DNA from 4 places in the Longispora sp. NPDC051575 genome. Region 4 is predicted to be linked to each of the others. Evidence: riboswitches for the same ligand, from Rfam matches in the RefSeq annotation. Region 4 holds a riboswitch; each other region holds the start of a gene.
The links. A riboswitch is a leader RNA that binds a small molecule or an ion and turns the genes downstream of it on or off. The one in region 4 is predicted to bind cobalamin.
Positions count from the first base shown of each region.

Region 1: another riboswitch for cobalamin. It lies ahead of AB0M43_RS05105 (hypothetical protein); the one in region 4 lies ahead of AB0M43_RS01660 (ABC transporter substrate-binding protein).
Region 2: another riboswitch for cobalamin. It lies ahead of metE (5-methyltetrahydropteroyltriglutamate--homocysteine S-methyltransferase); the one in region 4 lies ahead of AB0M43_RS01660 (ABC transporter substrate-binding protein).
Region 3: another riboswitch for cobalamin. It lies ahead of AB0M43_RS13125 (ribonucleoside-diphosphate reductase subunit alpha); the one in region 4 lies ahead of AB0M43_RS01660 (ABC transporter substrate-binding protein).

Region 1 covers NZ_JBFAZP010000002.1:299,888-303,176, forward strand. The annotation lists gene AB0M43_RS05100 (proprotein convertase P-domain-containing protein) at 1-575, shown strand, start outside; gene AB0M43_RS05105 (hypothetical protein) at 972-1,325, opposite strand; cobalamin riboswitch at 1,431-1,574, opposite strand; gene AB0M43_RS05110 (acetyltransferase) at 1,973-2,920, opposite strand; gene AB0M43_RS05115 (YciI family protein) at 3,159-3,289, opposite strand, start outside.
Region 2 covers NZ_JBFAZP010000001.1:910,914-914,202, reverse strand. The annotation lists gene AB0M43_RS03890 (cold-shock protein) at 159-365, shown strand; gene AB0M43_RS03885 (DUF402 domain-containing protein) at 480-983, shown strand; cobalamin riboswitch at 1,022-1,236, shown strand; gene metE (5-methyltetrahydropteroyltriglutamate--homocysteine S-methyltransferase) at 1,352-3,289, shown strand, end outside.
Region 3 covers NZ_JBFAZP010000004.1:490,737-494,025, reverse strand. The annotation lists gene AB0M43_RS13125 (ribonucleoside-diphosphate reductase subunit alpha) at 1-1,733, opposite strand, end outside; cobalamin riboswitch at 1,845-2,047, opposite strand; gene AB0M43_RS13120 (alpha-L-fucosidase) at 2,420-3,289, shown strand, end outside.
Region 4 covers NZ_JBFAZP010000001.1:392,889-396,177, forward strand. The annotation lists gene AB0M43_RS01655 (hypothetical protein) at 1-737, shown strand, start outside; cobalamin riboswitch at 880-1,097, shown strand; gene AB0M43_RS01660 (ABC transporter substrate-binding protein) at 1,221-2,783, shown strand; gene AB0M43_RS01665 (ABC transporter permease) at 2,783-3,289, shown strand, end outside.

The sequences.
Region 1 (3,289 bases), on a different contig from region 4:
TGCACACCTACATCGGCGACCTGGTCGTCAACCTGGTGGCGCCGGACGGCAGCGCCTACATCCTGCACAACGGGACCGGGGGCAGCGCGGACAATATCAACCAGACGTACACCGTCAACCTGGGCGGCGAGGTCGCCAACGGCACCTGGAAGCTCCGGGTGCAGGACACCGCCAGCAACGACACCGGCAAGATCGACACGTGGACGCTGACCCTGACCGGCGGGGTGCCGCCCGGCTGCTCCGGCACCAACGGCACCGACGTCGCCATCGTCGACAACGCCACGGTGGAGAGCCCGATCACGCCCGCCAACTGCACCGGCAACGCGTCGGCGACCAGCAAGGTCGAGGTGCACATCGTGCACACCTACAAGGGTGACCTGGTCGTCTCCCTCGTCGCCCCGGACGGCACCGCCTACGTGCTGCACAACCGGGCCGGCGGCAGCGCCGACAACATCGACCAGACGTTCACCGTGGACCTGTCCTCGGAGGCGCGCACCGGCACCTGGAAGCTGCGGGTCCAGGACGCCGCCAGCAACGACACCGGCAAGATCGACACGTGGACGCTCACGCTCTGAGCTGACATCGTGAGCCAGGGACCCGTAGCGTGCCCGCGCTGCGGGTCCCCGGCCCCAACCCATTTCACACGGTTTCCCTGATCCGGCTCCACAACCCCGCAAAAAAGCACACCTCGACGGGTACGGGGACCTGGGTGGACCGTCCGGCCGGTGGCCTCGGCCCGGCTCCGCATCGGCCCGGCTCCGCAGCAGCAGGTTGGTCGTCTCGGCATCTCACCGCCGCTCGCGCCGCGCAGCCCCGCGCTGAGCGCGCTCCCCAACGGCAGTGCCCGGACCGTCACGCCGAAGACCTCACCGAACACCGTCCGGAGCTCGTACCCCGCGAGCTCATTGCTCTTCACGACCCGCCGCCCCGGGCTACCGACGCGGCAACGGCGGCAGTTGCCCCGTCGCCCCTCAGCTGGAGTTCGCGGGTTTCGGGAACCGGCGGGCCTTCAGGGCGGGGTCGGGTTCGCTGAGGCCGGGGCCGCCGGAGTTGACCCAGTCGGCGATGGCCCGGATCTGCGCCGGTTCGGTGATGCCGCCGAGCCACACCGGTCGGGCCCCGGCCGCGCGCCCGGCCCGCGCCGGCTGCACGACGAACACGTTCGCCCGTTCGCAGGGGCCGAGGCAGTCGGTGACGACCCGGATCCGGGCGTGCCCGGCGGTCAGGTCGCGCAGGGTGTCGAGCTGCTCGTCGTGGTCGACCCCGGGGACCTTGCGGGTGGTACCGCAGCAGCAGCCCCGGCAGACGGTGACCGTGGCGGTCACGACGCGCTCCCGGGGTGCGCGCACGCGGCACGGGGCGCCGGGTGCCGGCGGGTGACGAAGTAGGCCATGGCGCGGCCAGCCTCTCTCGGGGAGATCCGCCCCGGGCGCGTGAGGAGGCGATGACGCGAGTCTCTGACTTCGCGGACCGCGCCCGCCAGGACGCCGCCCGTTCACAGTGGCGGGACCGCGCCGGATTCACACCGGCTTCCTCGTCCGCCATCGCCCTGAACGGTCCGAATTCTGGCACACCCCCACGGCACCCGGACCCTACGCGTGGCCCCCGTCACACGCCGGCCCCGGAGCTGTGCCGTCGCCCGTAGCGACCCGCACAACCCCGTTCAGGGTGGGGGTGCCCGGCCCACTTCGAGGGTGACCCGGAACCGATCGGCGGCCCTGTTCGGGTGCGGGGTGCTCGACGCCGGACGTCGCACCGGCAGCCCGTGGTGGCCCGGAACGGAGGCCTACCGCTCGTCTACGACGGCGATCGAGGACCGGCACCACCGCCCGGGAGCCGGGGCGGGCGGCGAGGACTCCGTGTCGCGGGCGCGCCCCGAGGAGTGGGTTCGGGGCGCGCCCGATCGCTCGGGGTATCAGCCGGTCTCAGGCGCGGAGCCCCATGTCGCGGGCGCGCCCGATCGCTCGGGGCGTCAGCCGGTCTCAGGTGCGGAGCCGGGAGGCGCCTCCGCCGCCGGTGTGGGGCCGGGCCCGGCTTCCGTGGGCGGGGTGAAGACGACCCGGGACCGCAGCTGGCGGAACCCGGTCCGTTCCAGTTCGGCCAGGACCGCGACCCGGTGGGCGTCCACATCGGCGACCACCTCCCGGGCACCCCCCTCGGCCAGCACCCGGACGGCCTCGACCAGCAGTTCGCTCCGGGCGGACTCGTCGAGCAGGCCCAGGTAGGCGACGAGCGGGTAGCAGGCGTCCCCGGCCGGGCCCACGAGTCCGACCGGGCGGCCCGCCTCCTCCGCGACCCGCCACTCGGTCGGATTGTCCAGCCAGGCCAGCGGGTCGGTGGCCAGGTCCACGCCCCGGACGGCCAACGCCATCTCCTTGCCGGTCAGCACGTCCGGAACGGGGATCCGGGCCACCAGCGCGGTGATCTCGGCCGGGCCGGTGGCGGGGCGGAAGGAGTACCGCCCGGAGGTGGCCGGCAGCGGCGTACCCGTCCAGGAGCACCGCAGCCGCTCACCCCGCTCGACCAGGCCGGCGAGCCGGGCCGCCGCCATCGGGGCCGCCGTCACGGCCAGCACCTCCGGCCGGCGCCGCCAGTGCGCGGGCATCGCGGCGTAGTAGGTCCGGGGACCGCCGAGGGCGGCGTGCGCGGCGCGCAGCAGCTCCGCGCCGACCTCCGGCCCGGCGGCCAGGTCGAACCGCTCCAGCCACGGGGCGCCGGCGGAACCCGGCGGCTGGCACCAGGCGGCCCGGGCGACGACCCGGCCGGACCGGAGCGCGACCCAGGTGTGCTCCGGCCGGTACCCGCCGCCCGCTATGCCGTCGGCGTAGCCGACCTGACGCAGCTGGGGCAACGGATCGGGCAGGGAGTCGAACAGGTTTTCCTCGCCCGCGACGAGCGGGCGGATGACGAGATCGGTCATGGCGAACCTCCGGGCAGCGGGCGCCCCGGACTCAGACCCGCGCGGACGCCGGAGCGCGGAGGGGGCGCAGAACTTCGGACATTGTTCTGACCTCCTTCCAGCTCGACGGCGTGCCCGGAAACCTACCCGCCCACACCGCGCCGTCGCAACACGGTTCGCAGCAGCGGGGCGCCCGGGGTGCGCCAGGCCGAGGTCGGCGCCACGGCCGGGTCGGAGGCGCGCCCCCGCCACGGCGGGGTCAGCTGGCCGGGCGGCCGCCGAAGCGCCACGGGTGCACCTCGACGCGCTCGTACAGGCCGGCCTCGGCGTAGGGGCCGTGGGCGAGCATCGCCTCGGCGGCGGCCCGGTCCGGCAGCTCGACCAGGGTGG
Region 2 (3,289 bases), 520 kb from region 4:
CGTCGATTTTCCAGGTTCGTGCTACGGTTTTCCTATTGCAGTTGAGGGTGAAAGATTTTCCGAAGCACCTGTGATCATCACGGGTGCTTTTTCTTTCGGCCTCTTCCGCGACGGGAGCCACGCAATGTGGCACCCACATCAGTACAGAGGAAACGAAAATGGCTGTTCAGGGCACTGTCAAGTGGTTCAATGCCGAAAAGGGCTTCGGCTTCATCTCCCCGGACGACGGCGGCGCTGACGTCTTCGCCCACTTCTCGGCGATCGCGTCCAGCGGCTACCGGAGCCTCGAAGAGAACCAGCGGGTCGAGTTCGACATCACCGCTGGCCAGAAGGGCCCGCAGGCGGAGAACATCCGTCCGATCTAAGCTTCACCACAGGCTTGCGACAGGCCGGTGGTCCCGAAAGGGGCCGCCGGCCTGTCGGCTTTCCACCCCCGACGGGACTGCGGCCGGCCCCGGTCGGCCGGTAGCGTGCCGATCATGACCGGAGTACTAGTCACGGTGCGGAAATACGACGGCGGCCCGCACTGGTCGATCCCGGCGGTCCGGCTCGGCGAGGACGCGCACGGCGTCTGGCTCGGCCAGCCCGAGGGCACCGTCTACTCCAAGGCCACCGGCCCGGTGTACGCGACCACCGCCCCCCAGGTCCTGCTCTGCCCGCGTGACAGCTGGTGGACCGCGAACTTCTACGGCGGCTCCACCGACCTGGACCTCTACTGCGACGTCGCCGCCCCCGTGGAGTGGACGGCCCCGGACGCCGTGACGATCGTGGACCTGGACCTCGACGTGTGCCGGGTCCGCGCGGACGGCCGGGTCTTCGTCGACGACGAGGACGAGTTCGCCGACCACCAGGTCCGGTACGGCTACCCGCCGGAGGTGGTCGCCGCCGCGTCGGCGTCGGCCGCCTGGCTGGTGGAGGCGGTGACGGCGCGGTCCGGACCGTTCGGCGGCGGGCACCTGGACTGGCTCGCGCGGATCGGCTGACGCCACCCGGAGCGGGACACGGCGGACAGGCGGGGTGTTAGGGTGCCCGTGGCGCTGGTTCACCCCGGTCCACGATCGTCGGTCCGGGGTGTCGTAAGAGGGAACCCGGTGTGAGTCCGGGACTGCCCCGCAGCGGTGAGTGGGAACGAAAGCCGTCATGTAGCACTGGGCGTTGAGCCTGGGAAGCGACGGCCGGTAGGAGCGAGCGTGTCGCCCACGAGTCCGAAGACCTGCCCGCGCCGCGCGTACATCCGTGCGCGCGGCCGTCGACCTCTCGGGTGGGTCCAGCGGCGGGCACCGTCATCGACGCTGCCCGCGTGCGCCTTCCCGGGGACCGGCGGTCCGTCCCGAGGGAAGGACCAGGATCGATGTTCACCAGCACTGTGACCGGCTATCCGCGGATCGGCGGAGACCGGGAACTCAAGAAAGCAGTCGAGGGGTACTGGGCCGGCCGGCTCGACGCCGACTCCCTGCGCCGCACCGCCCGGGGGCTGCGCGCCGAGGTGTGGACCACCCTGCGCGACGCCGGCCTGGACGCCGTGCCCTCGGGCACCTTCTCGCTGTACGACCAGGTGCTCGACGCGGCGGTGGCCGTGGACGCCGTGCCGCCCCGGTTCGCCGCGCTCGGCCTGAGCCCGCTGGACACGTACTTCGCGATGGCCCGGGGCACCGCCGAGATCGCGCCGCTGGAACTGACCAAGTGGTTCGACACCAACTACCACTACCTGGTGCCCGAACTCGGCCCCGACACCGTGTTCACGGCGCGCCCGGAGAAGGCCGTCGACGAGTACCGCGAGGCCCTGGCCCTGGGCGTGGACACCCGCCCCGTACTCCTCGGCCCGGTCACGTTCCTGCTGCTGGCCAAGCCTGCGGCCGACACCCCGGACCGGTTCGGCACCCTGGAACTGCTCGACTCCCTCGTGGACTGCTACGCGGGCCTGCTGTCCGCGCTCGCCGAGGCCGGCGCCGGCTGGGTGCAACTGGACGAGCCGGCGTTCACCGCCGACCGCACCGAGGCCGAACTGCGCGCCCTGGACCGCGCGTACCGCCGGCTCGCCGCCGTCCCCGGCCGGCCGAAGCTGCTGGTCACCGGCTCCTACGGCGAACTCGGCCCGGCGCTCGACGTCCTGCTGGCCACCCCGGTCGACGGCCTCGGCGTGGACCTGGTGTCCGGGCCCGCCGACGCCGCCCGCCTCACCCGGCACGCCCCCGTGGCCCCGCTGATCGTCGCCGGGGTCGTCGACGGCCGCAACGTGTGGCGCACGGACCTGGCCGCCGCCGACGACCTGCTGGCCACGGTGCGCGCCGCCGCCGGCCGGGTCGCCGTCGGCACCTCGTGCTCCCTGCTGCACGTCCCCGTGGACCTCGGCGCCGAGCCCGACCTGGACCCGGCGCTGCGGGGGCGGTTGGCGTTCGCCCGGCAGAAGGTCGACGAGGTCGTCACCCTGGCCGCCGGGCTGCGCGACGGAGCCGTGGCACCCTCGCGGGCCGCCCGCCCGCAGCCGCCCGCCGGCTGGCACGACCCGACGGTCCGGGCCCGGCTGGCCGCGCTGCGGTACGGGAACGGCCGCGCGCCGTACGCCGACCGGGCACGGGCCCAGGCCGCCGCCCTCGCCCTGCCGGTGCTGCCGACGACGACGATCGGGTCGTTCCCCCAGACCCGGGAGGTACGGGCCGCCCGCGCGGACCTGGTGGCGGCCCGGATCGACGACGCCACCTACCGCGAGCGGATGCGCGCCGAGATCGCCTCAGTGGTCCGGCTACAGGAGAAGCTGGGCCTCGACGTCCTCGTGCACGGCGAGCCGGAACGCAACGACATGGTGCAGTACTTCGCCGAACAGCTCGACGGGTTCGCCGCCACCGCCCGGGGCTGGGTGCAGTCCTACGGCTCGCGCTGCGTGCGCCCGCCGATCCTGTACGGCGACGTCACCCGCCCCGAGCCGATGACCGTGGAGTGGACGTCCTACGCCCAGTCGCTCACCGACCTGCCGGTCAAGGGCATGCTCACCGGGCCCGTCACCATCCTGGCCTGGTCGTTCGTCCGCACCGACCAGCCCCTGGCCGACACCGCCGCGCAGGTCGCCCTGGCCCTGCGCGACGAGGTGGCCGACCTGGAGGCGGCCGGTACCGCGATCATCCAGGTCGACGAGCCGGCGCTCCGGGAACTGCTGCCGCCGCGCCGCCGGGACCACCCGGGGTACCTGGACTGGGCGGTCGCCGCGTTCCGGCTGGCCACGGGCGGGGCGGCACCGGCCACCGCGATCCACACCCACCTGTGCTACTCGGAGTTCGGCGAGGTCATCGAC
Region 3 (3,289 bases), on a different contig from region 4:
GCGACCATCAGCGAGTTGCGCAGTCCGGTGCGGGCCACCCTGGTGCGCACCGCGTCCCAGTCGGCGGACGTGGCCGCGTTCCAGTGGTCGGGGTGCAGCACCCCGGCGGCGGCCCGGGTGTCGGCGTAGGTCGGGTGCGGGCCGTGCTTCTCGGCGAGCGCGGCGGACGTGTCGTAGGCCGCGAGGGCGATCCGCTCGGCGATCCGGGTGGACAGCGCGAGCGCCTCCGCCGAGTCGAACGGCAGCTTGAGCTGGAAGAACACGTCGGCCAGGCCCATGACGCCCAGGCCGATCGGCCGCCACTTCCGGTTGGTCTCGGCGGCCTCGGGGGTGGGGTAGTACGTGAGGTCGATGGTGCGGTCGAGGAACTTCACGGCGGTCCGGGCGGTGCGGTCCAGGGCGGCCCAGTCCATGCCGTCGGGGCCGCAGTGCGCGGCCAGGTTGATCGAGCCCAGGTTGCACACGGCCGTCTCGCCGTCGCTGGTGACCTCGAGGATCTCGGTGCACAGATTGGACAGGTGCACCACGTTCTCGGGCTTCGCGGTCTGGTTGCAGGTCCGGTTGGCCTGGTCCTTGAACGTCATCCAGCCGTTGCCGGTCTGGGCGAGGGTGCGCATCATCCGGCCGTAGAGGTCGCGGGCGCTGATCTGCCGGACGGCCAGCCCGGCCTCCTCGGCGGCCCGGTAGGCGGTGTCGAAGGCGTCGCCCCACAGGTCGGTGAGCGCCGGCACCTCCTTCGGGTCGAACAGCGACCACGGGGCGTCGGCCTCGACCCGGCGCATGAACTCGTCCGGCACCCAGTTGGCGAGGTGCAGGTTGTGGGTACGCCGGGCCTCGTCGCCGGTGGAGTCGCGCAGTTCCAGGAACTCCTCGACGTCGGCGTGCCAGGTCTCCAGGTACACGCAGGCGGCGCCCTTGCGCCGGCCGCCCTGGTTGACGGCCGCCACCGACGAGTCGAAGGTGCGCAGCCAGGGCACGATGCCGTTGGAGTGCCCGTTGGTGCCCCGGATCAGGGAGCCGCGCGAGCGGACCCGCGACCAGGAGATCCCGATCCCGCCCGCGTACTTCGACAGGCGCGCGACCTGCGCGTACCGGTCGTAGATGGATTCGAGCTCGTCGCGGGGCGAGTCGAGCAGGAAGCAGCTGGACAGCTGGGGGCGGCGCGAGCCGGAGTTGAACAGGGTGGGGGAGCTGGGCAGGTAGGACAGGGTGCTCATCAGCGCGTAGAGCTCCCGGGCCTCGGCCACGGACTCGGCCAGCCCGCACGCGACCCGGAGGAGGAAGTGCTGCGGGGTCTCCAGGACCTGGCGGGTCTCGGGGTGCCGGAGCAGGTACCGGTCGTAGACGGTGCGCAGCCCGAAGTACTCGAACCGGTCGTCGGCCGCCGGGTCGATCACGGCGTCGAGCTCGTCGGCGTGCCGCTCGACGAACCCGGCGATCGTGTTGGCGAGCAGGCCGGCGGCGTGGCTGGCGGCGATCGACCCGGAGAAGGAGGTCACGCCCTCGGTGGCGGCCTCGGCGGCGATGTGCGTGGCGAGCAGCCGGGCGGCGAGCCGCGAGTACGCCGGCTCCTCGGCGACCAGGGCGGCGGCCATCTCGATGGCCCGGATCCGCAGGTCGGCCTCCGTCGCGCCGGGCCACGGGTTGGGCACCACCCGACCGGGGTCGACCCCTGCGAGGCCCTCGGCAGCCCTGGAGACTGCCTCGGCCGGCGTGTTCAGCACTGCGGTCATCGCTCTCCCACCCGAAAAGACGAGGACTCCGGGGCAGGCGGCGACGGCGGCACACACGGGGCCGCTGTCCGCCGGGGCCCGCCCACGAGGCCCGGGACATGCGCGCACGGCTCTCGTGCGCGCGTCATTGGCAGGTCTTCGGACTCGTGGGCATGGTCCTCGCGCCTACTGGCCGTCGCTTCCCGGATCGCTCCAGTGCTCAATGACGGCGGTCGTTCCCACTTACCGCTGCGGGGCAGTCCCGGAGTCGCACCGGGTTCCCTCTTGCCGCACGTCCCCTGGCGGGGTTGTGCACCAACAACGGCATGACACTACATCTAGTGGAACGCCGCATGCAAAGACACAGAGTGTTGGGGTGTCGTGTCGCATGGTGCCAGGGCGAGGTGAGACGGCGTGTCGACACGCGGAGGTCGGGCGCGTCCGGCCGGGCGGTCGTGCGCGGCGCCGGGTGACCGCGCGAGCCGGGTCGCGGACCCCCTCCGGCCGAGGTTGCGACCTCCGCTGGCCGGCGCGCGCGGGCGTGCCGCACCGCCAGAGCGCCGCACCGCGATTGGCACCCTTGACATCGGATCTCTTCGACCCGGCATTGTCCACTGAAGCCGAAATCTACCGGTAACCTCCCGTTGACATCGACGGTCGTCATCGCCACTATAGCGTGGTCATCGGATCTCTCCCCGGAGGCCGTCATGCGGTTCAGATCGGTCCTGGCGCTCCTGAGTGCCCTTTCCCTCTCCCTCACCCTGCTCGTCGCCGGAGCTCCCGCGCACGCCGCGCCCGGCGACAACCACGCCCCCGACGACCCGTTCAGCTCCGCCCGCACCCAGTGGTGGCGGACGGACCACTTCGGGATGTTCATCCACTTCGGCCTGTACAGCGCGTACCGGGGCGAGTACACCCGGTCGAATGGCACGGTGTGTCGCGACGCCGAGTGGATCCGGCGCACCTGCGCGATCCCGTGGAACGAGTACGAGGCGAAGGCCGCCACGTTCAACCCGACCGGGTTCGACGCGAACGCGGTGGTCAGCGCGGCGAAGAACGGCGGGCAGAAGTACATCGTGATCACCGCCAAGCACCACGACGGCTTCGCGATGTGGCCCACCGCCGTCAACGACTGGAACATCCACGACCGCTCGCCGTTCCAGCGCGACATCCTGGCCGAGCTGGCCACGGCCGCCCGCGCCCAGGGCGTCAAGCTCGGCTTCTACTACTCGATCTGGGACTGGCACGACCCCGACGCCCAGCCGGGCAGCGCCCACTACCAGGCCTACCTGACCCGGATGAAGGCCCAGCTCCGCGAGCTCCTCACCAACTACGGCGACATCGCGGAACTGTGGTTCGACGGCGAGTGGGAGGCCCCGTGGACCGCCGCGGAGGGCACCAAACTGGAGGAGTACGTCCGGGGGCTGTCGCCGAACACGATCGTCAACAACCGGGTCGGTACCCGCCGGGTCAACGACGGCGACTTCGGCACCCCCGAGCAGGAGATCCCGGCGACCCCGACCGACGCCCAGCTCTGGGAGTCGTGCATGACGATCAACGGCACCTGGGGGTTCGCG
Region 4 (3,289 bases):
CACTGACCCGGATCCTCGCCGGTCGCCACGGCCTGCGGGTGTTCCCCCTGGACGCGTTCTGGCACAGCCACGAGGCCCGGTTGCCGGAACCGGAGCGCAGCCCCGACGACCAGTGGCTCGGGCTGACCCCGGTGGAGCAGGCGGCCGAGTTCGAGGCGCTGGCCCGCAAGCGCTGGCCGCTGGTGCTCGCCGACCTGGCGGCGCTGCCGGCGTCGCCGCCCGTGGTCGTCGAGGGCCCGCAGGTGCTGCCGGACCTGGTGCCGGACGGCGACGCGGCCGTGTTCCTAGTCTCCACGGCGCCGTTCCAACGCTCGGTGCTGGAGCGTCGACCGCTTCCGCCCACCGCCGACGCCCACCGGGCACTGGAGAACCGGATCGAGAAGGACCGGCGCTACGGAGAACGGGTCGCCGCCCTGGCCGCCGCGCGCGGCTTTCCCGTCGTGACGGTCGACGGCACCCTTCCGGTCGAGGAGATCCTGGCCGCCGTCGAGGGGGTGCTGCCGGGGATCGTCGGGCTCGACGTGGAACCGGCGGACCTCCGGGCGGCGCGGCGCTGGGAGAACGGCGTGGTGGCGGACAACATCCGCACCTGGCTGGGCACGGCGCACGTCCCGCCGGTGGCCCCGACCGGCTACCCGTTCGCGTGCGAGTGCGGCGCGCGGGGCTGCGATGCCCAGGTGGTCCTGCCGCTGGCCAGCTACGAGGCCGCGACGCGCCTCGTCGCCCCGGGGCACTGACGTCACCGTGCCGAGCGGAAGGCCCGGGGTCTGACGCACCGGGCAGCCCCGGCCCGGGACGGAGCATTGCGGACGGTGACAGATACTCCACAAGAGGTGACGGGTGTGAGTCACTCGCTATCCCGGCCGGAGCGGGGTGTGTATGCTCCTGCTCGCCAACGGTACGCCCCCTCCCGCACGGCGGTGGGCGTGGCAACAGGGAACCCGGTGTGAATCCGGGACTGCCCCGCAGCGGTATGTGGGAACGACCGCCGTCAACAGCACTGGGACGCCACGTCCTGGGAAGCGGCGGCCACTAGGCAGCGTCTGTCGGCGCACCGCCCACGAGTCCGAATATCTGCCGTCGGTGCACGCGCCCAACGCGCGTGCCGGTTCCGGGTCTCGTGGGAGGGGCCTCGCCGACGCCGTGCCGCGCCCTGGGCCGGTCCACGCGTGGTCTCCCGCCGACCCGGCTTGCGTCGGATCTCGCGAGGGAGAGCGGCAATGCGGATAGGCAGTAGAGGCAGACTTCTGGTGGCCGTGCTCGGCCTGGCCCTGGGGGCCTCGGCCTGCACGGGTACGTCGACGGACAAGCCGGTCGACGGCAAGGTCACGACGTTGACGATCGCGACGAGCTTCGCGGTCAAGGATCTCGATCCGCTGGAGAGCGGGTTCTGGGCGCCGGAGTTCGGGTTCGGCGCGCTGCTGATGAAGCCGGTCGCAGGGGGCAAGCTGGTCCCGTGGCTGCTGGAGTCGGCACCGGCCCAGGCGGGTCCGACGACGTGGACCCTGAAGCTGCGGCCGAATCTGACCTTCCAGAACGGCAAGCCGCTCGACGGGGCCGCGCTGGCCGCCGCGATGACGTTCAGCCTGACCGACAACAGTTCGGTGAAGCCGATGTTGCCGGGGGCCACCGCGAAGGCGGACGGGCCGTTGACGGTCACGCTGACCACGGCCAAGCCGACGTCGTACGTGCCGAGTCTGCTCGCCCACGAGTCGATGTTCCCGATCTTCGACCACGCCGGGTACCTGCCGGTGAAGGGGAAGCCGGCCGAGCTGATCGCGGCGAGGATCTGGTCGGGGCCGTACACGGTCACCGGGCTGACCTCGGAGGCGATGACGATGACGCCGACCCCCGGGTACACGGTGTCGACGCCGAAACTGGAGAAGTTGACCGTCCGGTTCATCCCCGACGCGCAGGCCCGGATCCTGGCCGTGCAGCACGGGGAGGCGGACCTGGCGCTGTACCCGCCGACGTCCGCCGCCCGGGAACTGCAGGGTCGGGCCGACGCGGTGTTCCTCAACCAGGCCGCCGGTACCGCCGCCGAGGGTTTCCAGTTGGTCCTCAACCCGCGCACCGGCCCGCTGGCCGAGGTGGAGGTCCGTAGGGCGCTGTCGCACGCGATCGACTACGGCCAGCTCGCCACCCAGGTGATGAACGGGCTGTACGACACGTCGGTCGGCTTCTACCCGGCGTTCCTGCCGTACGCGGCCAGGAACCAGACCTTCGACCAGGCGAGGGCGAACACGCTGCTCGACGCGGCCGGCTGGGCGAAGGCGGCCGACGGCACGCGGGCGAAGGCCGGCAAACCGTTGGCGTTCACGCTGCTCACGTACCCGCAGCAGCCGGACTCGAAGACCGTCGCGGTGGCGGTGCAGGCGCAGTTGAAGACCGTCGGGTTCACGGTCGAGGTCCGCCAGATCGACGACGTGACCGCCACGGTGAAGCAGCCGGCCGGCTGGGACGCGGCGGTGATGGGCAACGGGGCGATCGACTGGACCCAGACCGACCCGGTGACCCCGATCATCGCGAACTTCACCCCGGGCGGGGACAACAACTACGGCGGGGTCGACGATCCGGAGCTGACCCGGCTCGCGGCGCAGTTGGCGGAGACGTTCGACCCGGCTGCCAGGGACACGTTGATGGCCCGGGTGCAGCAGATCGTGATCGAGGAGAAGGTGTACAGCCTGTACCTGGCCCTCAAGCGGGTACCCGTGGTGGCCTCGCCGAAGCTGCGCGGCTACGCGGTACCGCCCGTGGCCCTACTGTGGGTCGACGCGTACTGATGCGGCACACGGTCCTGCGCCGGATCGGCCAGGCCGTGCTGACCCTGCTGGTCGGCAGCGTCCTGGTCTGGGCGCTGCTGGCCCTGGCGCCGGGCGATCCGGCGCACCGGGTCCTCACGGCCAACGGGGTCGCCCATCCGACCGAGGAACAGGTGCGGGCCAAGCGGGTCGAGCTCGGGCTGACCGGCGATCCGGTGACCCGGTACGGCCGCTGGCTGGCCGGCGCGGCGCGCGGCGACTTCGGCACGTCCTGGGCCACGAGCCGGCCGGTGGCCGACGAGCTGGGTCAGCGGCTGCCGGCCACGGTGCGGCTCACCGTCGTCGCGGTCGGACTGTCGCTGGCGGCGGCCCTGCTGCTGGGCACGGTCGCCGCCGTCACCGCGGGCCGGTGGCCGGACGCCGCGATCCGGCTGCTGTCCTCGGCGGTGCTGGTCCTGCCCGGGTTCGTGGTCGGGCTCGCGCTGCTGCACGTCGTGGTGCTGCGGCTGGGGCACTTCCAGATCATC